2 regions of the Variovorax sp. genome follow, and region 2 is predicted to be linked to the other one. Evidence: predicted binding sites of a transcription regulator. Region 2 holds the regulator's gene; the other holds the start of a gene.
What was found. The regulator HrcA, encoded in region 2, represses chaperone genes, less so after heat shock. The targets are predictions, from matches to a motif close to TTAGCACTCNNNNNNNNNGAGTGCTAA.
Positions count from the first base shown of each region.

Region 1: ACQY8B_RS18860 (co-chaperone GroES) is a predicted target of HrcA. The motif match lies at 5,276-5,302, and genes of this name have one in related genera.

Region 1 is NZ_OZ257247.1:3,982,481-3,994,596, forward strand. Features, by position in the region: gene ACQY8B_RS18835 (PepSY domain-containing protein) at 1-103, opposite strand, end outside; gene ACQY8B_RS18840 (hypothetical protein) at 117-836, opposite strand; gene ACQY8B_RS18845 (TonB-dependent siderophore receptor) at 999-3,479, opposite strand; gene ACQY8B_RS18850 (FecR domain-containing protein) at 3,604-4,629, opposite strand; gene ACQY8B_RS18855 (sigma-70 family RNA polymerase sigma factor) at 4,629-5,138, opposite strand; gene ACQY8B_RS18860 (co-chaperone GroES) at 5,392-5,685, shown strand; gene groL (chaperonin GroEL) at 5,769-7,421, shown strand; gene xylB (xylulokinase) at 7,582-9,048, opposite strand; gene ACQY8B_RS18875 (AraC family transcriptional regulator) at 9,079-10,035, opposite strand; gene ACQY8B_RS18880 (carbohydrate kinase family protein) at 10,047-11,015, opposite strand; gene ACQY8B_RS18885 (transaldolase family protein) at 11,047-11,718, opposite strand; gene ACQY8B_RS18890 (L-iditol 2-dehydrogenase) at 11,900-12,116, opposite strand, start outside.
Region 2 is NZ_OZ257247.1:390,793-402,908, reverse strand. Features, by position in the region: gene ACQY8B_RS01995 (SDR family NAD(P)-dependent oxidoreductase) at 44-901, shown strand; gene ACQY8B_RS01990 (Bug family tripartite tricarboxylate transporter substrate binding protein) at 910-1,902, shown strand; gene ACQY8B_RS01985 (carboxymuconolactone decarboxylase family protein) at 1,909-2,481, shown strand; gene ACQY8B_RS01980 (Bug family tripartite tricarboxylate transporter substrate binding protein) at 2,500-3,474, shown strand; gene ACQY8B_RS01975 (SDR family NAD(P)-dependent oxidoreductase) at 3,471-4,301, shown strand; gene ACQY8B_RS01970 (nuclear transport factor 2 family protein) at 4,367-4,873, shown strand; gene ACQY8B_RS01965 (SDR family NAD(P)-dependent oxidoreductase) at 4,870-5,661, shown strand; tRNA gene ACQY8B_RS01960 (tRNA-Ile) at 5,851-5,927, opposite strand; gene hrcA (heat-inducible transcriptional repressor HrcA) at 5,959-6,966, opposite strand; gene ACQY8B_RS01950 (NAD kinase) at 6,998-7,909, shown strand; gene recN (DNA repair protein RecN) at 7,910-9,592, shown strand; gene rapZ (RNase adapter RapZ) at 9,589-10,467, shown strand; gene mutY (A/G-specific adenine glycosylase) at 10,478-11,524, opposite strand; gene ACQY8B_RS01930 (dynamin family protein) at 11,514-12,116, opposite strand, start outside.

The sequences.
Region 1 (12,116 bases), 2.3 Mb from region 2:
GCACCGCGCCGCTCAGGCCGATGACGATCAGCACCGTGCCGGCCGTGATGCCGATCAGCCAGTGCAACTGGAACCAGAGCTGGCGCAGCGAGGGGAATTTCATCGATTCTTTGTTTTCAGCGGATTCCGGCGGTCCAGTCGATGGCCGCGTCGAACAGCATCCGGCCCGCGGGCGAAAGGTTGGTGAAGGTCTCGTTGCCGAGGAAGAACATCACGCGGCGCGCGGGCGCGAGCGACTCGTAGTCCATGGTGGCGCCCTTCTCGTAGCCGAAGATCGCCGCCTTCTCGGGCTGGCCGTACAGCGTGGCGATGGTGGTGGCACCCAGGCCCGGCTTGCCCCAGCTCATGCCGGCCTGCCTGGCGTAAACATTGGCCACGCCGGCCGGCAGGCCCGCCGACATGGGATGCGGCGCATTGACCAGCCACAGGTGGCGCTCCTTGGCGGCTTCGCCGAAGTCCGTGTCGTGCCGCTTGCCGGTCATGGCCAGGTCGTCGAGCAGGTCGTTCTCCCAGGTGAGCAGCGGCACCGGCAGTTGGCGCCACGCGCCGCTCACGTCCTTGGCGGCGACGGTGGACGAGATCACGACGAGGTCCGCGCCGGCCGCCACCGAGGGCGCGGCCGACTGGTCCTGCAGCGTCACGGCGAAGCCACGCGACTCGAGGTGCGCCTTGACCTTCTCGTCGACCGGAAGGCTGGGGCCGTCGCGCTGCACCAGCAGCACGACCTTGCGGCCCTGCCCCGGCAGTTCGGCGGACTGCGCACCTGCCGTTGCGATGCCGCACGCCATCAGAAGGAAGACAGCCGCGCGGCGGATGATTTGGCGCAGGGTCTTCATGCCGATTGCTCCACCACGCTTCGCACTGCCGGCGACGCATGCAACTGAAGCAATCTGCTCGCGAGACACCGCGGAGCCGGCTTTGCCGGGCCGCCGGAGTCGCCCCCCGCGAGGGGGAAGGAGAAGCGACACGAAGTGCGCGAAGCCTGGGGGAGTTTCATTTCAGAACTCGAAGGTCGTCAGGAACGAGACCTGACGCGCATCGCCCATCGAAATGAAATAGGTGTTCGCTGCCGACGGGTAGTAAGTCTTGTCGAACAGGTTCTTCACGTTCAACTGGAACTTGACCTTCTTGCCGTACAGGCGCGTGTCGTAGGTGGCGAAGGCATCGACCGTGGTGTAGCCCGGCAGCACGAAGCTGTTGGCCGAGTCGCCCGCGCGCTTGCCGACGTAGTGCGCGCCGGCACCCATGCGCAGCCTTCCTTCGCCGCCGAAGACCTGGCCGAAGTCGTACACGGCCGAGAGCGACGCGGTCTGCCGCGCCACGTTCCAGAGCCGGTTGCCGGCGTACAGCGGGTCTTCCGTGGTCTTGGCGTCGATGTAGGCGTAGCTCGCGATCGCGCTCCAGTTCTTGCTCAGCTGGCCCGCAACGTCCACTTCGAGGCCGCGCGAACGGGCCGCGCCCGAGGTGCGCCAGTCGGTGAGCTTGGTCACGTCGTTGAACTGCGAGACCAGCACGTTGCGCTTGTGGATGTCGAACAGCGCCACGGTGCCGGTCACGCCGCCGGGCATGTCGAACTTGGCGCCGAGCTCCCAAGACTTGGCTTCCTCGGGCTTCACCGAAGCATCGAGCACGTAGCCGCTCGACAGCGGCGCGATGGTCGAAGCCGGCTTGAGCGACTGGGTGTAGCTGCCGTAGAACGACACGGTGTCGGTCCACTTGTAGATCAGCCCCAGGCGCGGCAGCAGCTTGGAGCCGTAGGTGTCGGTGTTGACCTTGAAGGGCCGCCCGCGCCCCGCAAGCTGCGACCACGCCTGGTAACGCAGCGCGGCCACCGCGATCCAGCGGTCGCTCAGGTGAATGGAATCCTGGAAGAACAGGGACTGGTTGTGCAGCCTGTCCGTCTGGTCGCTGTCGCTCGCCGACACGGTGCTCGACGGCGCCTCGAGGCCGTACACCGGGAACAGGTAGCTGAAGGTGCTCTTGGTGGCCTGGCGCAGCAGGTCGGCGCGGTAGATCCTGCGGTATTCGGCGTCCCAGCCGAACTGCAGGTCGTGGCGCATGCCGCCCAGCTCGACGGTGCCGTCGACATATGCGGTGGCGTAGCTGTCGGTGCTCAGCGCGCCGTGGGTGGCGTCGTTGCTGCGCGCGAGCGTGCCGCGCGTGGTGTTGATGCCGTTCACCCGCAGCTGGTTGGCGTCGTAGGTTTCCTGGTTGTAGCTGAGGTTCAGGTGTCCGGCCCAGCCGCCGCCGAACTGGTGGTCGACAGAGAGCTGGCCCAGGTGCGTCTCGCCGCGCATCTCGTTGGAGGGCTCGTCGAGGCGGCGCGTCCTGGGCAAGGCCAGCGGGCGCTGGGTGCGCGGGTCGAGCGCGGTGCCGCGGTCGAACGGCGTGACGTACTTGCGGTACTCGTACCAGAGCACGGCCTGGGTGTCGTCGCCGTACCAGGCCAGCGAAGGCGCCACCAGCGTTTCGCGGTGCTTGCCGAAGTTGCGCCAGTAGTCCTCGTCCACGTGGTCGACGATCAGCCGGTAGGCCAGCCCGTTCTCGCCGATGGGGCCGGTGGTGTCCAGCGTGGCGCCGCTGCCGTCGCGCCCGCCCGCATAGCCCGAGCCCAGCAGCGACAGGCTCGTGCGCTGGCGCAGTTGCGGCTTCTTGCTCACCACGTTGATCACGCCGCCCGGGTCCATCAGGCCGTAGAGCTGCGACGACGGGCCCTTGAGTACTTCCACGCTCTCGGCCGCCGCGTTCATGCCGCGGCCCTGCACCAGCGGCATGCCGTTGTGCATGATCGAGCCGTCGCGGTTGCCGCCGAAGCCGCGCTTCATGATGGTGTCCTGCGTGCCGGCCAGGGTGTTGCCCTGGTTGATGCCGCTGACGTTGGTGAGCGCGTCGTCGATGTTGCGCGGGCGCTGGTCGCGGATGACCTGCGCGGGCACCACGTTCACCACCTGCGGAATCTCGAGCACCGGCGCGGTGGTGCGCAGAGTGGATGCATCGGGCGTGGGCTGGTAGCGATCGTCGGCGTCGGCAGGTGCCGGTGCGGCGCGGGCCACGACTCGCACCGCCGGCAGCGTGCCGTCGGCATCGCTCGAATCGCCCGCCAGTGCTTCGGGCGCCACGGCGCTCTTGCGCAGCGTGAATTCGCCCGCGCCGCCTTCCACCGCCTCGAGCCCGGTGCCCGACAGCAGCGCGGCAAAGCCCGCGCGCACGGTGTAGCTGCCTTGCAGGCCGGCGGAGTTCAGCGCCCGCGTGCCCGCGGGGTCGAAGGACAGTGCCACGCCCGACGCCGCGGCAAAGCGCCCGAGCACCGAGGCCAGCGGGCCGGCGTCGATGCGGTAGCTGCGCACCCCCTGGTTCTGCGCGCGTGCGCCCTCGGCGGGGTCCGCGGCGACGGCGGCGATCGGCAGGGCCATCGTCGCTGCGAACAGGCACAGCAGCGCCTTGCGAACAGGATGGGGTGATGAGGGGTGCGCGTGCATTCTTCGGAACTCCTTCGGCATTGATTGCGGATTCATGGCTCTCAATGGGTAGGCCGAACGAAATCGAAAAAGATGAAAGGCGGCGGCCGGAAAAATGCGCCGCGGCGCATGGCCGCATGCGGAATCAGGCGGGCACGAGCGACACCCAATAGCGCGTCAGGCCGCTCACGCGCACCGGAAACGCCCGCACGATGACAGCCAGCGCCTTGTCGGTGTCCATGACCGGGAAGGCACCCGACACCCGGATGTCCGCGACGGCAGGGTCGCAGGCCAGCCGGCCTCGGTGGTAGCGCCCAAGCTCGGCGACCACGTCGCCCAGCCGCCAGTCATTGACGACCAGGCTGCCGTGCTCCCATTCGACGAACGCCGGGTCGGCCGGCTGCGGCGCATCGATGCCCTCGCCGGTGAAAGCCACCTGCTGCCCCGCCTCCAGCCGCACCACGTTGCCGGGTGCGTGCGAGGCGCGAACTTCGACGGCGTCTTCGAGCACGCTCACGACCGTGCGCGCGCCGTCGCTGCGCACCGTGAAGCGCGTGCCCAGCGCGAGGATTCGGCCATGCGGCGTTGCGACCAGGAAGGGGCGGCTATCGGTGCGCGCCGCGCCCGGCAGGCGGCGGTGCTTTGCCGTCTCGGCCAGGATCTCGCCTTCGCGCAGGGTGATAAGCCTGTGCGTGGCATCGATGGACACGTCCACCGACGTGCGGGTATTGAGCTTCAGCAGCGAGCCGTCGGCCAGCGTGACGGATCGCTGCTCGCCGGTGCCGGTGCGGTAGTCGGCCAGCCATGCGCGCCAGCCGCCGTCGGTGCCGGTCGCCTGCCACGACAGGCAGGCCAGCGAGCCCCCGCCCGCCAAAACGGTAATGCCGCGCAGCACCCGGCGCCGGTCGGCGTGCGCAGCGCGCAGCGTGGATGCCGCCAGGTGCGCCGGCACGCGCTTCAGCGTGGCCTGCATGGCTTCGAAGCGCTGCCACGCGCGCTGGTGGTCGGGGTGGGCGCGATGCCAACGGCGCCAGTTCTCGCGGTCGGCCTCGGTGGCATCGCCGGAGCACAGCCGGGCGTACCAGGCGATGGCCTCCTTGCGGACCTCGGCTTCGCTGCGCGGGGGCGTGCCGATGTCGGCGGGCGTCAGCTCGATGCCGGACTTCATCATCACGGCGCGAGCATGTAGCAATGCTCGAGCGCCTTGAGCATGTAGTTGTTGACCGTGCGCACCGTCACGCCCAGGCGGGCGGCTATTTCCGAATAGGTCAGGCCGTCGAGCTGCGACAGCATGAAGGCCTGCCGCACCGGCGGCTTCATGCCGTCGAGCATGGCGTCGATGGCCACCAGCGCCTCGAGCACGATGGCCCGCGCCTCGAGCGACGGCAACTGGGGTTCGGGCAGCGCGGCGAGGGTGTCGAGGTAGGCACGCTCCAGTGCCCGGCGCCGGTGGAAGTCGACGACCAGCCCATGCGCGATGGTGGCCAGATAGGCGCGCGGCTCAGCCGCGGCAACGGGCTCTCTCTTGCTCAGCAGGCGCACGAAGGTGTCGTGCGCCAGGTCGGCGGCATTGTGCGAGCAGCCCAGTTTCTTGCGCAGCCAGGCGTGCAGCCATCCGTGATGGTTGCTGTAGAGCGTTTGCACCTCGTGCTGAACTAACGCGAACTCGCCGGCCGGCATGGGTGGAATCTCCGCGCAGCCACCATGACTGCGCTCGGTTATTAATACGAATAGTTCTCAATTGTACGCTTTTGCCGGATGCCTTCAAACCGACCGCGCCCACGCTGCCCTTGAAACGTCATCGATTGCCCTTATGATTAGCACTCGCTGCTGACGAGTGCTAACAAGCCTCGCTTCCAGTCGATGGGCTGCCGGCCTCCGGTCCGGCGCCCGACCACAAACCCGTTTCTTATCCATACATCCAGGAGATGCAATGAAACTTCGTCCTTTGGCCGATCGCGTGATCGTCAAGCGTGTTGACAGCGAAACCAAGACTGCCTCCGGCATCGTCATCCCCGACGCAGCCGCCGAGAAGCCCGATCAGGGCGAAGTCCTGGCCGTGGGCCCGGGCAAGCGCAACGACAAGGGCGAGCTGGCCGCACTGACCGTCAAGGTCGGCGACCGCGTCCTGTTCGGCAAGTACAGCGGCCAGACCGTCAAGGTCGGCGGCGACGAACTGCTGGTCATGAAGGAAGACGACCTGTTCGCGGTCGTCGAAGCGAAGTGATTTTGCGGGACAGACCAAGCCGACGCGAAGCGCGGATTGCTCTGTCCCCAAGTGATTAGATCTAATTTCTGGAGTAAACAAACATGGCAGCAAAAGACGTAGTCTTCGGCGGTGAAGCCCGCGCACGCATGGTCGAGGGTGTGAACATCCTGGCCAACGCAGTCAAGGTCACCCTGGGCCCCAAGGGCCGCAACGTGGTGCTCGAGCGCTCGTTCGGCGCCCCCACCGTCACCAAGGACGGTGTGTCGGTCGCCAAGGAAATCGAACTCAAGGACAAGCTGCAGAACATGGGTGCCCAGCTCGTGAAGGAAGTGGCCTCCAAGACCAGCGACAACGCTGGTGACGGCACCACGACCGCTACCGTGCTGGCTCAAGCCATCGTTCGCGAAGGCTTCAAGTACGTGGCCGCAGGCATCAACCCGATGGACCTGAAGCGCGGCATCGACAAGGCCGTGACGGCCCTGGTCGAAGAGCTGAAGAAGGCTTCGAAGCCCACCACCACGTCGAAGGAAATCGCTCAAGTCGGCTCCATCTCGGCCAACAGCGACGAAACCATCGGCAAGCTCATCGCCGACGCGATGGACAAGGTCGGCAAGGAAGGCGTGATCACTGTCGAAGACGGCAAGTCGCTCGAAAGCGAACTGGACGTCGTCGAAGGCATGCAATTCGACCGCGGCTACCTGTCGCCCTACTTCATCAACAACCCCGAGAAGCAATCGGCGCTGTTGGACAACCCCTTCGTGCTGCTGTTCGACAAGAAGATCAGCAACATCCGTGACCTGCTCCCCACGCTGGAACAAGTCGCCAAGGCTGGCCGTCCCCTGCTGATCATTGCCGAAGAAGTCGAAGGCGAAGCCCTGGCTACGCTGGTCGTGAACACGATCCGCGGCATCCTGAAGGTCGTGGCCGTCAAGGCTCCTGGCTTCGGCGACCGCCGCAAGGCCATGCTGGAAGACATCGCCATCCTGACGGGCGGCAAGGTCATCGCTGAAGAAGTGGGCCTGACGCTCGAAAAGGTGACGCTGGCCGACCTGGGCCAGGCCAAGCGCATCGAAGTGGGCAAGGAAAACACGATCATCATCGACGGCGCCGGCGCTGCTGCCGACATCGAAGCCCGCGTGAAGCAAGTGCGCGTGCAGATCGAAGAAGCCACGAGCGACTACGACCGTGAAAAGCTGCAGGAGCGCGTGGCCAAGCTGGCCGGCGGTGTTGCCGTGATCAAGGTTGGCGCCGCCACCGAAGTCGAAATGAAGGAAAAGAAGGCTCGCGTCGAAGACGCCCTGCACGCTACCCGCGCTGCAGTGGAAGAAGGCGTGGTTGCTGGCGGCGGCGTGGCTCTGCTGCGTGCCAAGCAAGCCGTGGGCGACCGCGTCAAGGGCGACAACGCCGACCAGGACGCCGGCATCAAGCTGGTGCTGAAGGCCATCGAAGCCCCCCTGCGCGAAATCGTGAACAACGCCGGCGGCGAAGCCTCGGTGGTGGTGAACGCGGTTCTGGCCGGCAAGGGCAACTACGGCTTCAATGCCGCCAACGACACGTACGGCGACATGCTCGAGCTGGGCATCCTGGACCCGACGAAGGTCACCCGCACCGCACTGCAGAACGCCGCTTCGGTGTCCTCGCTGCTGCTGACGACCGAAGCCATGGTTGCCGACGCACCCAAGGACGAAGCCGCAGCCGGCGGCGGCATGCCCGACATGGGCGGCATGGGCGGCATGGGCGGCATGGGCATGTAATTGCTCGCCCCCAGGCTGCGCGGCACTTCGTGTCCGCTGCGCCTGCCCCCTACCGGGGGCGACACCTGCGGACCGGCAGAGCCGGATCCGCGGTGTCTCGCGAAATGAAAGAAGCCCGGCTTGCGCCGGGCTTTTTTCATGGGCGGTCGTGATCGCTCTGCTACTGGAATTGCGCCTGCACCGCCTTGTAGAGCGCCTGGAAGCGCGCATGCCTCGCCCTGTGGACATCGGCTCCTTCGGTCGAGGCAACCAACTGCTGCTTCACCGGCGGCAGCGCGCAAACCTTCCCGACCTCGCCCCCGTCGGCCAGCCACGCCAGCCGGGCCGCTCCCAGCGCCCCGCCCGTCTCGCTGCCCGCATAGAGCGTGAGCGGAACCTGGAAGATGTCGGCCAGCAACTGCCCCCACCAAACGCTGCGTGCACCGCCGCCCACCAGCGCCACTTCGCGCAGCGGCATATCGGCCGGCAGCCGCAGGGTGTCGAAGCCGTCGCGCAGGCCGAAGCTCACGCCCTCGACCACGGCGTAGGCGATTTCCGCCGGTCCGTGTGCATGCGTGAGCCCGAAGAGAACGCCTTGGGCATTGGGGTCGTTGTGCGGCGAGCGTTCGCCCGACAGGTACGGCAGGAACAGCGGGCAGCGCTCGCGCTGCAGCATCGGCACCGATGCCGCCGCTTCGAGCAGCGCGGCCTCGTCGGCAAACTTGAAGGTCTTCGCGGCCCAGCTCACCGCGCTCGCGGCGGAGAGCATCACCGACATCTGGTGCCAGCGCTTCGGCAACGCATGGCAGAAGGCGTGCATCGCCTGCGCGGGGTTCGGCAAGAAGCGGTCGGTCGACACGAACACCACGCCCGAAGTACCCAGCGAGACAAAGCCCTGCCCAGGTTCGACCAGCCCCATGCCGACCGCGCTGGCGGCGTTGTCGCCCGCGCCGCCCGCGATCTTCACGCTGCCCTGCAGGCCCCAGCGTGACGCAAGTTCGGGCTTGAGCAGCGCCGAAACCTCGCTGCCTTCGACCAGCCGCGGCATGTGCGCGCGCGTCAGCCCGGTGGCGGCGAGCAGTTCGTCGGACCAGTCGCGCGCACCCACGTCGAGCCACAGCGTGCCCGCCGCGTCCGACATCTCGCTGACCGCCTCGCCGCTGAGCATGAAGCGCAGCCAGTCCTTCGGCAGCAGCACCCGCGCCACGCGTGCAAAGACTTCGGGCTCATGCTCGCGCACCCACAGCAGCTTGGGCGCGGTGAAGCCCGGCATCGCGAGGTTGCCTGCGATGTCGCCGAGCCGCGGCACCGCCCGCGCGAGCGCCTCGCACTGCGCACCGCTGCGCCCGTCGTTCCACAGGATCGCGGGCCGCAGCACCTCGCCGGCTGCGTCGAGCAGCGTGGCGCCGTGCATCTGCCCCGACAGGCCGATGGCGCGCACCGCCGACAACGCCTCGCCATGCGCCCCGCGCAGTTGCGCCATGACCTGTTCGAGCGCCTGCCACCACTGGGCCGGCGCCTGCTCCGACCACAGCGGATGCGGCCTTTGGACAGTGAGCGACGCGCGCGCCACGCCGACGATGCGGTGATCGTCGGCGAGCAGCAGCGCCTTGAGCTCGGACGTGCCGAGGTCGAGTCCCAGATACAAGATGAGCCCCTGGTTTCGTGCTTGGGAAGCTTAGGAAGAAATGCCGCCGCCGAAGCGCGTGTCGGCCTGGCGGCGGAATTCGCTGGGCGTCATGCCCTTGATCTCGAGAAAGCGCCGGTTGAAGTTGGCCACGTTGTTGAAGCCCACCTGGTAGCAGATGTCGGTCACGTAGTGGTCGGTCTGCATCAGCAGGTGGCAGGCGCTGTTGATGCGCACGCGGTTGACGAAGTCGGTGAAGCTGTTGCCAGTGGAGCGCCTGAAGAAGCGGCTGAAGCGGCTCTCGCTCATGCCCAGCTCGGCCGCCACGTCGGACATCGAGATCGGGTCGGCCATGTTGTTGGTGATGCGGTTGACGATGCCGTTGATCTGGTCGACCTGCGCGTCGCCGTCCGCGCCCTGTGCGCCCTGCATCTGCACGCTCGACAGCAGCCGGTAGTCGGTGCATTGCGAGAGATCGGCCATGAAGTCGAGGAACAGGCCCAGGCGCCGCACGCCGCGCGCGGCCTTGATGCGGTCCCAGTGCGCCTGCGCCTGCTGCGACATGCCGAAGAACTCGATGCCGTGGCGCGCGCGCTCCAGCAGCTGCATCACTTCGCGCAGCTCCGGAATGCCGGCGGCCGCGCTCTCGATGGGTTCGTGGCGGAACTGGATCACCCGGTCGCGCCCCGCCGCGCCGCCTTCGGGCACGTCCAGCGAGATCCAGTTGTGCGGCAGGCGCGGCCCGCACAGCACCAGGTGCCCCGGCTGGAACGGCCCGATCCAGTCGCCGATGAAGGCCTTGCCCGAGGTCTCGGTGATCAGGTGCAGCTCATAGTCTTCATGGAAGTGCCATCGCACCAGCGGGCTGGGGAAGCCGTGCGCCAGGCAGCGCACCAGGCCGGTTTCTTCGGGCGCCTCGTAGCCCAGCGAGGGGGAGCGCGCAAAGTCGCGCTCCAGTTCGGGCTGGCGCTGGCGGGGGACCGAGCGTTTGCGTGTGGACGTCGTCATGGCGGCACGGTTCAGGACCGGGAAGCAACAGCCGTATTTTCTTTCTTCGCCAGCGCGGCGTGAACCGCCTCCAGCGTGGGTGGATCGGCACCCTCGCGGGTGCAGTTGAGGGCGGCGGCGGTGGCGGCGAAGGCCATCACCTCGCGCCATGAGTCGTCGCCCAGTTCGCCGAGCTGCTCCGGCTTTTCGACGCCGTGCGCCAGCAGCGACACCGACAGCCCTGCCGTGAAGGTGTCACCCGCGCCGATGGTGTCGACCACCTCGACGCGCGGCGCGGCCACGGTGATCGGCGCGTGCCCGGCGCGCCAGAGCGTGGCGCCGTCGCCGCCGCGCGTGACGATCACGGCGCGCGCGCCGGCCGCCAGGCAGTCGGTGGCCAGCGCGTCGACCGGCTGGCCAGGTGCGAGCAACCCCGCATCCTCGTCGCTCAGCTTGACCAGGTCGGCCATGCCGAACCAGCCGGTCACCCGCTTGCGATAGGCGGCCATGTCGGTGATCAGGCTGGGCCGCACGTTCGGGTCGAACACGACCACGCGCTGCCCCCGGTTCGCGGCGACGAGGTCGGCGATGCGCGTGGCGGCCGGGTCTTGCAGCAATGAGATAGAGCCGAAGTGCAGGAAGCGGCACTCCGCCGGCAGCTGGGGCAGCGGCTCGGGCGCCCAGGTGGCGTCGGCGCTGCCCTGCGTGTAGAAGGCGTAGCGGTTGGTCTGGGGCGTGCGCTCGACGAAGGCCAGCGTCGACGGCGCGCCGCTGCGCAGGATGAAGCTGGTGTCCACGCCGTTGCGTTGCAGAAAGCCCATCAGCCGTTCGCCGAACAGGTCGGTCGACAGCTGCGTGAGAAAGCCGGTCGGCTGCCCGAGCCGCGCGCAGGCCACGGCGGTGTTCAGCGGCGAGCCCCCTTCATGGCCCAGGAATGCCAGGGTGCCCGCCTCTCCGGCGGTGAAATCGATCAGGGCTTCGCCCGTGAGTGCAATGCGCATGGTGTGTGGGTCGGGATTCTTGTGTCGTCGGTCAGGGCAAGGTGCGCGCATCGGCCAGGAAGCCGCGCTCGGCGGACAGTGTGGCGGAATGGTCGAGCAGTTCGGCAAACAGCCGCGGCGGAATGGTGATGGCGCCCACGCCGAGCCCCAGCAGCGAAAGATACGCCTCGCGCGACCGGATGCTGGCCACCAGCAGCCGCGTACCCGAGGCCGGCCGCCGCGCCACCAGCGACTGCATCTGCGCGATCAGCGCCAGCCCGTCGATGCCCGCGTCTTCCAGCCGCCCTAGGTACGGCGCCGCATAGGCCGCGCCCAGTTGCGCCGCGAAGTGGGCCTGCTCGGGCGCGTACACGGCGGTCCAGGTGACGGGCACGCCCTGCGCGATGAGCCGCGCGCCGGCGTCCAGGCCCTGCCGCGTGGCGGGGATCTTGATGACGAGTTGGCCGAGGTCGAAGTGCTGCAACAACGCTCGGGCGTCTTCGAGCATGCCGTCGAGGTGTTCCGAACAGACCTGCGCCTGCACCTGACGTGCGCCCAGTTCGATGCAACGCGCGAGCAGCCCCGGCACGGCGGCGCGGCCGACGCCCGCACGCTTGAGCAACGTCGGGTTGGTCGTCACGCCGTGCACCACCGGGTGGGGCAGGCAGGTCTCTATCTCCGCCAGGTCGGCGCTGTCGAGGTACAGGTGGAAGTCTTCGTTCATGGGTTGCTTCCTACTGGCGAGCCGGGCTGTTTCGGGGTGCGTGCACAGGGCACCGGGTACTCCCTCCGCGAATTTCCCCCGGCCGGCGGAGAACATTCGCGGAGCAAGGTACCCCGCCGGCGTGAGCGCCCCCCGAACAAGGCCACGGAAAAACAAGAACCGATCTCATCGACAACCCAGCTCAAGACATGACATTACCGCCATCGACATTCAAGGTCTGCGCCGTGATGTAGCGCGCCTCGTCGCTGGCGAGGAACACCGCCGCCCCCGCGATATCGTCCGGCACGCCCATGCGGCCGAGCGGCACCGCCAGCCCGACCTGCCGCTTCTTCTCTCCGGGCGGCAGGCCCTCGGCCTTGGCGAACAGGCTGTCGACATGGTCCCACATCGGCGTATCG
Region 2 (12,116 bases):
AAATCGAACCATGAGCACACCCAACGCCCAAAAGGAAACATGCATGACCTCGCCAGCCATCCAGCCCGGGCTCCAGCTCTTCGCTGAAGCACTCGGTGACTTCCGCCCCTCGGCGGGACGCCTCGAGCAACGGCGGATCCTCGTGGTGGGCGCGGGCCAACGCGCCATCGACGACCCCGATCCACCCGTCGGCAACGGACGCGCGATTTCCCTGCTGTTCGCGCATGAGGGCGCAACGCTGACCTGTGTGGACATCAATCCCGACTCGCTGCAGCAGACCTGCGATCTGGTGCGCGCATCGGGCGCGACGGTCCATGCCGAGGTGGCCGACGTCGCGCAGCCGGACGCTGCCGCTTCGACAGTGGAGCGCGCGGTGCAGAAGATGGGCGGACTGGACGGCCTGGTGATGGTGGTGGGCGTGGCCAGCGGGCTGTCGCTGGACAACCAGACCGCTGAAGCCTGGGACCGCGAGCACGCGACCAACGTGCGCTCCTGCATGCTGTTCGGTCAGCAGGCCTTGCGGCACATGGCGCCCGGAGGCTCCATCGTGCTGCTGTCCTCCATCGCCGCGCTGCGCAACTCCAGCTTCAACCCGGCCTACGAAACCACCAAGGCCGCCCAGGTGTCGCTGGCGCGCTCGATCGCAATGGCGGGGCAGGCCAGGGGCGTGCGCTGCAACAGCATCCTGCCCGGCCTGATGGACACGCCCATCGGTCGCGCGGCGACACGCCGCAGGTCCGACCGCCTTGCGATGCCATTGCCTTTCGGACGCCAGGGTACCGGCTGGGAAGTGGCGTATGCGGCCTTGTTCCTGATGTCCCACGAGGCCTCCTACGTGAACGGTCATGCACTCGTCGTCGACGGCGGCCTGACCGGCGGCATCGCCGCCCCGCGCGCCTGAGTGCAGCCATGCAGACGCTCCAACGACGTCGGATCCTTCAGGCGGCCGCTTGCGCTGTCGCGGCACCGCACCTTGGCTTTGCCACCGCAGGCCAGGCTGATGCCTATCCCGGCCGGCCATTGCGCCTGGTCGTGGGCTTCCCGGCGGGAGGCTCGGCAGACCAGTCCTCGCGTCGACTTGCCGACCAGTTGGCTCGCCAGCTGGGCCAGCCGGTGGTCGTGGACAACAGGCCCGGTGCATCCGGGAACATCGCGGCCACCGTCGCAGCGCGCAGTGCACCCGACGGCTACACGCTCTTCTACGGCACCAACGCGACCCACGCGATGAACGTCAGCCTGTATCCGAAACTGGACTACGACCCGGTGAAGGATTTCGCGCCCATCGCGCTCGAAGGCAAGGTCTACAACGTGCTCTGCGTCAACCCGGCCTTCGAGGCGCGGGACCTGAAGAGCTTTCTCGCGCTGGCCCGTTCGGCCCCCGACCGAATCGCCGTGGCCACGCCTGGAAACGCCACCAGCGGTCATCTGTCGCTGGTGCTGCTCAATCGCGCGGCCAAGGTGCAGCTGGCGCACATTCCGTACAAGGGGAGCGCTCCGGCCATCACCGATGTGATGGGCGGCCAGTTGCCCGCGATCTTCGACAACGTGGCCGGCAACCTCGCGTACATCCGCAGCGAGAAGATTCGCCCGCTGGCCGTGACGTCGCGCAGCCGGCTGCCGCTCCTCGCGCAGGTGCCGACTTTCGAGGAACTGGGCCTGCCCGATTGCGAACTCGCGGCCTGGGGCGGCCTGTGGGCACCGGGCGGCACACCGCCGCCGATCATCGAAAGGCTCAACCACGAAGTGAACCGGGCGCTGCAGAACGCGACGGTGGCCGACCGCATGCGCGAACTGACGATCGAGCCCCAGGGCGGCACGCCCCAGGCGCTCGCCGAGTTCGCACGCAATGAAACCGCCAGGTGGCGCGAGGTGATTCGCACCGCCGGCATCCGACTGGATTGAAAACTCATGGCTCGCATTCCCTACTTCGACCTGGCCGAGGCGCCCCCGGAACTCCACGCGTTGCTGGACGGGCGACCTCCGCTCAACATCTACCGCATGGTCGCCCACGGCGGCGCCACCGCGCAGGGCTTCCTCGCCCTGGGCTCCAGCATCCTGCGGCACTCCTCGCTGCCGGTGAGGCTGCGCGAGCTGGTGATCCTGCGGGTCGGCGCGCTGTGCGGCTCCGCCTATGAAGTGACCCAGCATCGGCGCGTGGCGGCACAGGCCGGCGTTCCATCCGTGCAGGTCGAAGCGGTGCTCGGCCATCCGCAAGGCAGCGTCGACAGGGAGCCGTTCGACAGTCTCGAGTGCCGCGTGCTCGACTTCACCGATGTCGTGGTGCGCCAGGTCAAGGCGCCGCCCGGGATGTTCGACGCGCTGGCCGCGCAACTGCCGCCGCAGCAACTGATGGAGGTCGTGATGACGATCGGCTACTACATGCTGGTGTGCCGGGTGCTGGAGAACTTCGAGGTCGAGCTGGAAGACGGCAACGTGCTGAACAGCCACGGCCGATGGTCCGAAATACTGGGCAAGAACTGATCCGCCGGAGACGCACAGATGACCATCAATCGCCGCCAATTTTCCGCCGCCGCCGGCCTGCTTTCCCTGTCGCCCATGCTGCGAGCACAGGAAGCTTATCCGGGCAGGCCCATCACCCTGGTGGTGCCTTTCTCGGCGGGCAGCGTCGTCGACCAGCAGACCCGGGTGATCGCTCGTGTGCTGAGCACCCGGCTCGGCCAGCCTTTCGTGATCGACAACAAGGTGGGCGTGAGCGGCTCGATCGGTGCCGAGTTCGTGTCTCGCGCCTCGCCCGACGGCTACACGCTGCTGGTGGGCACGCAGGGCACCCAGGGCACCAACAGCGCGCTCTACAAGACCATCCGCTACGACCCCGTGAAAGACTTTGTGGCAATTCATGGCCTGTCCGGCAATGCCAACGTGCTGGTGGTGAGCCCCCGCCTGGGCATCGGCACCGTGGCCGAACTGGTGGAGTACGCCAGGAAGAGCCCGGGCAAGCTCAACTTCGGATCCGGCGGCAACGGCACGTCCGGGCATCTGTGTCTCGAACTCCTGCAGAACCGCACGGGTACGCGGTTCACCCACGTTCCGTACAAGGCAAGTTCGGCTGCGCTGGTGGATCTCATCTCGGGCAACGTCGACGCGATGTTCGACTTTGTCCAGACCTCCGCGCCCCATATCCGCAACGGCAAGATCCGGGCTCTGGCCGTGACGCGCGGCCAGCGCATGCCGATGCTGCCTGACGTACCGACGATGGCCGAAGCGGGTTTTCCGGGCATCGAAGCCCTCAGTTGGGGAGGTCTCTTCGCGCCTGCGAAGACGCCGGACGCCATCGTCAAGCGCCTGTCCGCCGAGGTGACCGAGACGCTCAGGTCGCCCGAAGTCAAGAGCTCGCTGGATGCGGTGGGCAGCTTCATCATCGACATGCCCCACCCGGAGTTCCAGGCGTACGTGGTACGCGAGGCCGCCAAATGGACGGAAGTGCTGCGCACCGCAGGGGTGTCGCTGGAATGACCGGCCATCGCGTTGCCGCGATCACGGGCGCGGGCAGTGGCATCGGACGGGAACTGGCGCTGGCCTGTGCGCGCGAAGGCATGGCCGTCGCGCTGGCCGACATCGATATGGAGGCCCTCGCGGCCACCGAAGCGCTCGCGCGCACACGGGGCGTACCGACGCTCGCGCAGAAGTGCGACGTCGCTCGCGCCGACGACGTCGAGGCTTTCGCCGCTTCCTGCGAGAAGGCCTTTGGCGGGGTCGACTGGCTGTTCAACAACGCGGGGGTCGCTTTGCTCGGCCCCGCATGGGCGGCCACCGACGCAGACTGGGAGTGGGTGCTCGGCGTGAACCTGCGCGGCGTTGCCAACGGCGTGCGCAGCTTCGTTCCACGCATGCGGGCCCGGGGTCTTCCGGCCCATGTGATCAACACCGCATCTGCCGCGGGCGTGGCCACGCTCGCGGGCTCCGCCGTGTACTGCGCCAGCAAGCACGCTGTCGTTGCCTTTTCTGAATGCCTGGCGCGCGACCTCGAGCAGGCGGGGGACCCGATCGGAGTTTCCGTGCTGTGCCCTTCGCTGGTGCCTACGCAGATTCATCAGGCGCAACGAAGCCGGCCGGCCCACCTCTCCGACACCGTGGAGCCTGCCGCTGCATACAACGACCGGGTGCGCCTCGGAATGGCCGCTTCGCCCATCGACGCGGCCGACGTTGCAGCCGCCACGCTCGCAGCGGTTCACGCGGGGCGCTTCTACGTCATGCCGCACGTTCAGACCGGCGGCTCGATCAGGCGGCGCATGAACGCGATGCTCGGCGATTTCGACGCGGAACACCCAAGTGTTCCATGACAAGCGCGCAGTCTGTCCGTCCACACGCCGCCTGCCCTGCCAACAAATTCTTTGGAGCAACTTGAATGAACCCTGACACCCACCCTCTCGCACAGCTCGAAGACCGGCTGGCGAGACTGCAAGCGCGGGTCGACGAGATGGAAAGCCGCGACGCGATACGCACGCTGCGCGCCCGCTATCACATCCTTGTCAATGAAGACGAAGGCCAGCGTCTCCACGAGCTGTTTTCGCAGGACGCAAGCGTTGTCTACAACGCTCGCCCGGAGGTTTTCGGGCGCGAGGCGATCCGCGAGTTCTTTGCGAACTTCCCGGTGCAGTACGCACGACAGTTCATTCACCAGCACGAGGTCGAAGTGAAAGGCGATACCGCGATCGGCCACTGCTACCTGGACGGACGTCCCGTGCACGGGGATCGCAGCATGTACGTGGTCGGGCGTTTCGACGACGAGTACGTTCGCGTCGATGGCCAGTGGATGTTCAAGAAGGTCGTGCTCACAGTTCACTACATGGTGGAGGCGGCCGAGCACTGGGAGTCGAGCCTGCCCATGAAGAAGACGAGGCAGGCCGCATGAGCATTCATCGACTTTTCGATCTCAGCGGCCAGAACGCCTTGGTCACGGGCGCTGCCAGCGGGCTTGGTTCCGCGATTGCCGAGGCCCTTCTCGCTGCGGGCGCGCGCACGCTGATGACGGACGTGGACGAAGACGCGCTCGAGGCGCGCGTCGCGCTGCTTCGCAAGCACCATCCACTGGCCGAGGCGGCGGTTCTGGATGTCGCCGACCCCGATGCGGTGGATGCGGTGGTGGATGACGCCGTGCATCGCTACGGCCAACTCGACTGCGTCTTTGCCAATGCCGGCATCAGCGCGGGCCGCGGCTTTGCGGTGGAGTCGGGCCAGCTCGAACACGTCGAGCGCCCTGCGTGGGACCGTGTCATGCGCATCAACCTGGATGGCGTCCTGGCAACGCTTCGCGCCTCGGTACGGCACATGAAGCCGCGGCGCCAGGGACGCATCATCGTCACGTCTTCGATTGCCGGCCTCCGTGCCGAGCCGCTTTCGGGCTATGCCTACGTCACATCCAAAGCCGCGGTGAACAACCTGGTTCGCCAGGCCGCGGTCGAGCTGGCGCCCTACAACGTGCTGATCAACGCGATCGCGCCGGGCCCGTTTGCCACGGAGATCAACGGCGGACGCCTGAAGCTGCCCGAGTCCGCGGAACGCATGCGAACCTACATTCCGCTCGGGCGTGTCGCGCAACCGCACGAAATTCAAGGTCTGGCGCTGCTCCTTGCATCGCCCGCTTCGAGCTACATCACGGGCGCGGTCATTCCCATCGACGGCGGTGCTTCCGCCCGCTGATTGGCGCTTGGGCGTAGGACGCAAAAGTACGTGCAGTGAAGGAATCAACGTGCATGCGGCAGCATCCGGGTCGCACCTCAAAATCCCTTTACATCGGCCATTACATTGCGGGGAAATAATGGCAAGAAAAGAAAGAGTCTGCTACTTTTTTTAGTAGCAGACTCTTTAGTGACCATAAGGTCTTGTAGTTGGTAGGCCGTGATGGGCTTGAACCATCGACCAACGGATTATGAGTCCGCTGCTCTAACCAACTGAGCTAACGGCCCACGCGCAACGATTCTATTCGCGCCGCGGCGCCTATTTGCGATGGCTCAACGCATTGCTCACCAGACGCGACGTGATATCGACGATCTGGATCATGCGTTCGTAGGGCATGCGGGTCGGCCCGATCACGCCCAGAGTGCCCACCACCTGCCCGTCGACCTCGTAATTGGCGCTGACGATGGACAGCTCCTCGAACGGCACCACCTGGCTTTCGCCGCCGATGAAGATGCGCACGCCCTCAGCCTTGCTCGACACGTCGAGCAGCCGCATCAGCTGCGCCTTCTGCTCGAAAAGCTCGAAGGCGCGGCGCAGCTGCCCCATGTCGCTGGAAAAGTCGGTTACCGAGAGCAGGTTGCGCTCGCCGGAAATCACCACGTCGTCTTCCTGCGCCTCCGTGAGCACCTCGGAGCTGACCTGCACGGCGGCCTGCATCAGCGCCGCGATCTCTCCGCGCAGCTTCTCGACTTCGGACTGCAGGCGATCGCGCACCTGCTCGATCGTCAGGCCCGCGTAGTTCGCGTTGATGTAGTTGGACGCCTCGACCAGCTGCGACTGCGAGTAGTCGGCCTCCGGAAAGATCACCCGGTTCTGCACGTCGCCGTCGGGCGACACGATGATCACCAGCAGGCGCCGGTCGGACAGCCGCAGGAATTCGATCTGCTTGAACACCGAGGCCCGGCGCGGCGCCATCACCACGCCCACGAACTGCGACAGGTTCGACAGCAGGTGCGCCGCGTTGGCAATCACCTTCTGCGGCTGGTCGGGCGCGAGCGCCGGCGGGCTCATCTGCTCGCGCTGGGCCGTGAGCATGGTGTCGACGAACAGGCGGTAGCCGCGATGCGTCGGGATGCGGCCGGCCGAGGTGTGCGGGCTGGCGATCAGCCCCAGTTCCTCGAGGTCCGCCATGACGTTGCGGATGGTCGCGGGCGACAGATCCAGCCCGGAAGAACGCGAGAGCGTGCGGGAGCCGACGGGTTGCCCGTCGGCGATGTAGCGCTCGACGAGCGTCTTGAGCAGCAACTTGGCACGGTCGTCCAGCATTGCAAGATTTTAGTGTTGTAATTTGTGAGATATGACCTCTCGCTTCCGTCACGTCGCCCTCATAGGCAAATACCAGGCTTCCGGCGCCCGCGCGCAGGCCGACGCGCGCGACGGCGTGATGGAAGGCATTGGCGCCTTTCTCGAATCCCAGGGCTGCAAGGTGTTCGTCGAGCGCTCGACCTGCGAGGACGACGCCGACGACGCTCCCGCCCATCCGCGCTACGAGGCCCTGTCGGTCGAGGAAATCGGCCAGCGCTGCGACCTCGGCCTGGTGGTCGGCGGCGACGGCACGATGCTCGGCATCGGACGGCAGCTCGCCAGCTACGGCATTCCGCTGATCGGCATCAACCGCGGCCGCCTCGGCTTCATCACAGACATCCCGCTCGACAACTACCAGGCCACGCTGATCCCGATGCTGGCCGGCGAATACGAGGAAGACCACCGCAGCCTGATGCACGCGCGGGTCATGCGCGACGGCGCCTCGGTGTTCGACGCACTGGCCATGAACGACGTGGTCGTCAACCGCGGCGCCACCTCCGGCATGGTCGAGCTGCGCGTGTCGGTCGGCCGGCATTTCGTGGCCAACCAGCGCGCCGACGGCCTGATCATCGCGACGCCCACGGGCTCGACCGCCTACGCGCTGTCGGCCGGCGGCCCGCTGCTGCACCCGGCGGTGCCGGGTTGGGTGCTGGTGCCGATCGCGCCGCACACGCTGTCGAACCGCCCGGTGCTGCTGCCCGATGCCGACGAGATCGTCATCGAGCTGGTGGGCGGGCGCGATGCCAGCGCCAATTTCGACATGCAGTCGCTCGCCTCGCTGGCGATCGGCGATCGCGTGGTGGTGCGCCGCTCCGACTTCCGCGTGCGCTTCCTGCATCCGCGCGGCTGGAGCTATTTCGACACGCTGCGCAAGAAACTTCATTGGAACGAGGGAGGCTCCTGAATGGCGCTGCGACGCATCGCACTGCGCGACTTCGTGATCGTGCGATCACTCGAACTCGACCTGTCCGGCGGCTTCACGGTATTGACCGGTGAAACCGGCGCGGGCAAATCCATCCTGATCGACGCGCTGCAGCTGGCGCTGGGCAACCGCGCCGACGCCGGCGCGGTGCGCGAAGGCGCAGAGCGGCTCGACGTGAGCGCCGAATTCGATGCCGACCCGGCCCTGGCCGCCTGGCTCGACGAAGGCGGCTTCGAGGCCGGCGACGCGCTGCTGCTGCGCCGCACCGTCGACCTGCAGGGCCGCAGCCGCGGCTGGATCAACGGCAGCCCGGCCACGGCCACGCAGCTGCGCGGACTCGGCGACCGCCTGCTCGACATCCACGGCCAGCACGCCTGGCAGAGCCTGACCCGGCCCGAAGCGGTGCGCGGCCTGCTCGACGCCTATGCGGGCGTGCGCAGCGACGCACTCGACGCCGCCTGGCATGGCTGGCGGCAGGCCCTCTCCGCGCTCGAACATGCGCGCTCGGCGCAAGACTCGCTGCAGCGCGAGCGCGAGCGGCTGCAGTGGCAGATTTCCGAGGTCGCCAAGCTCGCGCCCGGTGTCGACGAGTGGGAAGAACTGTCGACCAACCATTCGCGCATTTCCAACGCGCAGGCGCTGATCGACGCGGCGCAGGGCGCCAGCCAGGCGCTGGAAGACGAAGACAACGGCGCGCTCTCCGCGCTCTCGCGCGCGGCCACGCTGCTGAAGAACTGCGAGCACATCGAACCCGAATTCCGCAACCTCGGCGAAGTGCTGGCCTCCTGCGTGGCACAGGCCTCCGACGCGGCCCATTCGCTGCACGGCTACCTGCGCGACGCCGAAGCCGATCCGCAAAGCCTGGCCGAACTGGACGAGCGCATGGGCCTGTGGATGTCGCTCGCGCGCCGCTACAAGCGCACGCCGGCCGACCTGCCGGCATTGCTGGCCGGCTGGCAAGCCGAGCTGCAGGCGCTGGATGCGCAAAGCGATCTCGACGGCCTGGAGCGTGCCGAGCAGAGTGCGCAGCAGGCCTACATGAAGGAAGCCAAGGCGCTCGGCAAGTCGCGCAAGCAGGCGGCACCACGCCTCGCGCAGGCCGTCACCGAGGCGATGCAGGGCCTGGGCATGCAGGGCGGGCGCTTCGAAGTCGATCTGCAGCCGCTGGCGCAGCCCGGCCGCGCCGGCCTTGAAGAAGTGGCTTTCCTCGTGGCCGGCCACACCGGCAGCACGCCGCGCGCCATCGGCAAGGTGGCGTCGGGCGGCGAGCTGTCGCGCATCGCGCTGGCCATTGCCGTGACGACCAGCCAGCTCGGCACCGCGCAGACGCTGATCTTCGACGAAGTGGATGCCGGCGTCGGCGGTGCCGTCGCGGAGACGGTCGGGCGCCTCATGAAACAGCTTGGCCGCGACCGCCAGGTGCTCGCCGTCACCCATCTGCCGCAAGTGGCTGCGTGCGCCGACCACCATCTCGTGGTGGCCAAGCGCCAGACCGCGGCGGCCGGCAAGGAAGGCCCGCGCACCGAGAGCGGTGTGTCGCGCCTGGACGAAGACAACCGCGCCAAGGAAATCGCCCGCATGCTGGGCGGCGAGAAGGTCTCGCAGACTTCGCTAGCGCACGCACGGGAGATGCTGGGCCACAAGACTTCGGCGGCCACGCCATGAACCTCGACCTGGTCCTCATCACCGGCATGTCGGGCTCCGGCAAGTCGGTGGCCCTTCATGCGCTGGAAGACGCGGGCTACTACTGCGTCGATAACCTTCCGCCCGAACTGCTGACGGCGTTCATCGCGCTACAGCACGAACAGCAGACGCCGCGCGTGGCCATTGCCATGGACGTGCGCAGCGGCGTCTCGCTGCCCATCGTTCCGCAGCAGCTCGAGGCGTTGCGGCGCGACGGCGGGATCTCGCTGCGTTCGCTGTTCCTCGACGCGACCACCGACGCGCTGCTGCGCCGCTATTCGGAAACGCGCCGCCGCCATCCGCTCTCGCGGCAGGAAGGCCGCACCGACGTGCCGGAGCAGCACCGCGTGCTGATGCAGGCCATCGAGCTGGAACGCGAACTGCTGGCCGATCTGCGCGACGGCGCCGACGTGATCGACACCAGCCTGATCCGGCCTGCGCAGCTGCAGAGCTACATCAAGTCGCTGATCTCGGCGCCGCAAAGTGCGCTGACGCTGGTGTTCGAGTCGTTCGCCTTCAAGCGCGGCGTGCCGCTGGATGCCGACTACGTGTTCGATGTGCGCATGCTGCCGAACCCGCACTATGTGCCCGCGCTGCGCCCGCTCACGGGCCGCGACGAACCGGTGATCGAATGGCTGCGCGAGCATGACGACGTGGCGCGCATGTACGACGACATCGAGCAGTTCCTGTCGCACTGGCTCGATGCGCTGGCGCGCGACCACCGCAGCTACGTGACGGTGGCCATCGGCTGCACCGGCGGGCAGCACCGGTCGGTGTTCCTGGTCGAGCAGCTCGCGCGTTCGTTCGGTGCCCGCTGGGGTGCGCTCAAGCGGCACCGCGAACTCGACGCGAACTGACCGACGGTTTCTATCGGGCCTCGCTGCTCTCCAGCAGCTTGCGCACCGGGGCCGGCAGGCCCAGCCGGCTCCACTCCTGCGCGTCGACCCAGCGCGCGCCCTCGCCGAGCGGCTGGGCGCCTTCGAGCAGCAGCGGGTGCAGGTGAAGGTCTTTGTGAGTCAGCACATGCACGAAGGCCGGCAGGTCTTCAGTGCCGCGTTGCGCGTCGGGCGGCAGCGCTGCGAGCAGGTCGTCGCGGCTGTCGAACACGGGCAGGCAATGCAGCCCCGCCCAGATCCCCTTAGCCGGCCGCTTCTCCAGCCACACGCGTCCCTGCGCATCGCGCGCCAGCAGCAGCCAGAGCGACTGGGCGCTGCGCTTGAGCTTGCGGGTCTTCACCGGATAGCGCTCGGGCGCGCCTTCGCGCAGGCCCACGCAGCGCTTGTCGACCGGGCAGATCATGCAGCTCGGCTTGCGCGGCAGGCAGACCGTGGCGCCGAGGTCCATGAGCCCCTGCGTGTAGTGCGCGATGGCCTCGCGCTGTTCGGCGGCGGGCAGCAGTTGCGTCGCCAGATCCCACAGGGCGCGCTCCTGCGCCGACGAGGACATGTCGCCGCCGAAGCCGAGCACGCGCGTCAGCACGCGCTTCACGTTGCCGTCGAGGATCGCCACGCGCTCGCCGAAGCAGAAGGCGGCAATCGCCGCCGCCGTGGAGCGGCCGATGCCGGGCAGGGTCACGAGTTCTTCCGCCGTCCGCGGAAACTCGCCGCCGAAGCGTGCGACGACGTCTTGCGCGCAGCGGTGCATGTTGCGCGCGCGGCTGTAGTAGCCCAGGCCGCTCCAGAGGCCGAACACCTCGTCTTCGGTTCCGGCGGCCAGCGCCTTCACGTCCGGAAAGCGCTCGAGAAAACGCGCGAAGTAGCCGAGCACCGTCGACACCTGCGTCTGCTGGAGCATCACCTCCGACAGCCAGACGCGGTAGGGGTCGCGCGTGTTCTGCCACGGCAGCTGGCTGCGGCCGTGGCTGCGCTGCCAGGCCACGATCTGCGCGGCGAAGTCGGGAGATTCAGGCTGCACGCAGTTCGCCGACGACAGCCGCAGCCTGCGGCTTTCCCTGCTGGGTAATGAGAGTGGTGAATTCGCGCAGCCGCAGATGGAGCTCGGCCAGGTTGCTTTCTTGCGCGGCGAGCTCCATCAGCCGCTCGTCGAGGTTGCCCGCCGCGCTCTGGATGCGTTCGATGGCCTCGATGCGCTTGCTGAAGTTGCGCCGGCGCTCCTTGAGCTGCGCATCGATCTGCGCGCTCGCGCCTTTGCTCCAGCGCTCGACCTCGGTCATGGCGGCTTCGTTCACCAGCCGCAGCCGGCTGGCCAGCGCGCGCACGAGCTTGTCGCAGAAATCGGCTTGCGCGAGCTTCAGCAGGTTGCCCACGCCGAGGTAGTGGATGTGGCTGCGCTCGATCTGGCTGAGCTCCTGCTCGAAGCCGGTAAGGTCGGGCTCGGCCGGCGCTTGCAGCGTGAAGCCCTGCTCGGCGTTGAGCTGGCGGAAGGTGGCGTGCAGCATCGACTGGATTTCTGCCGTCGTCGCCTGCACTTCGCGCAGGTTGTTGCGCAGCGAGTCGAAGGTCTCCGCGTACACCTTGCGCACGTTGAGCTTCACGCCGGGACGCTT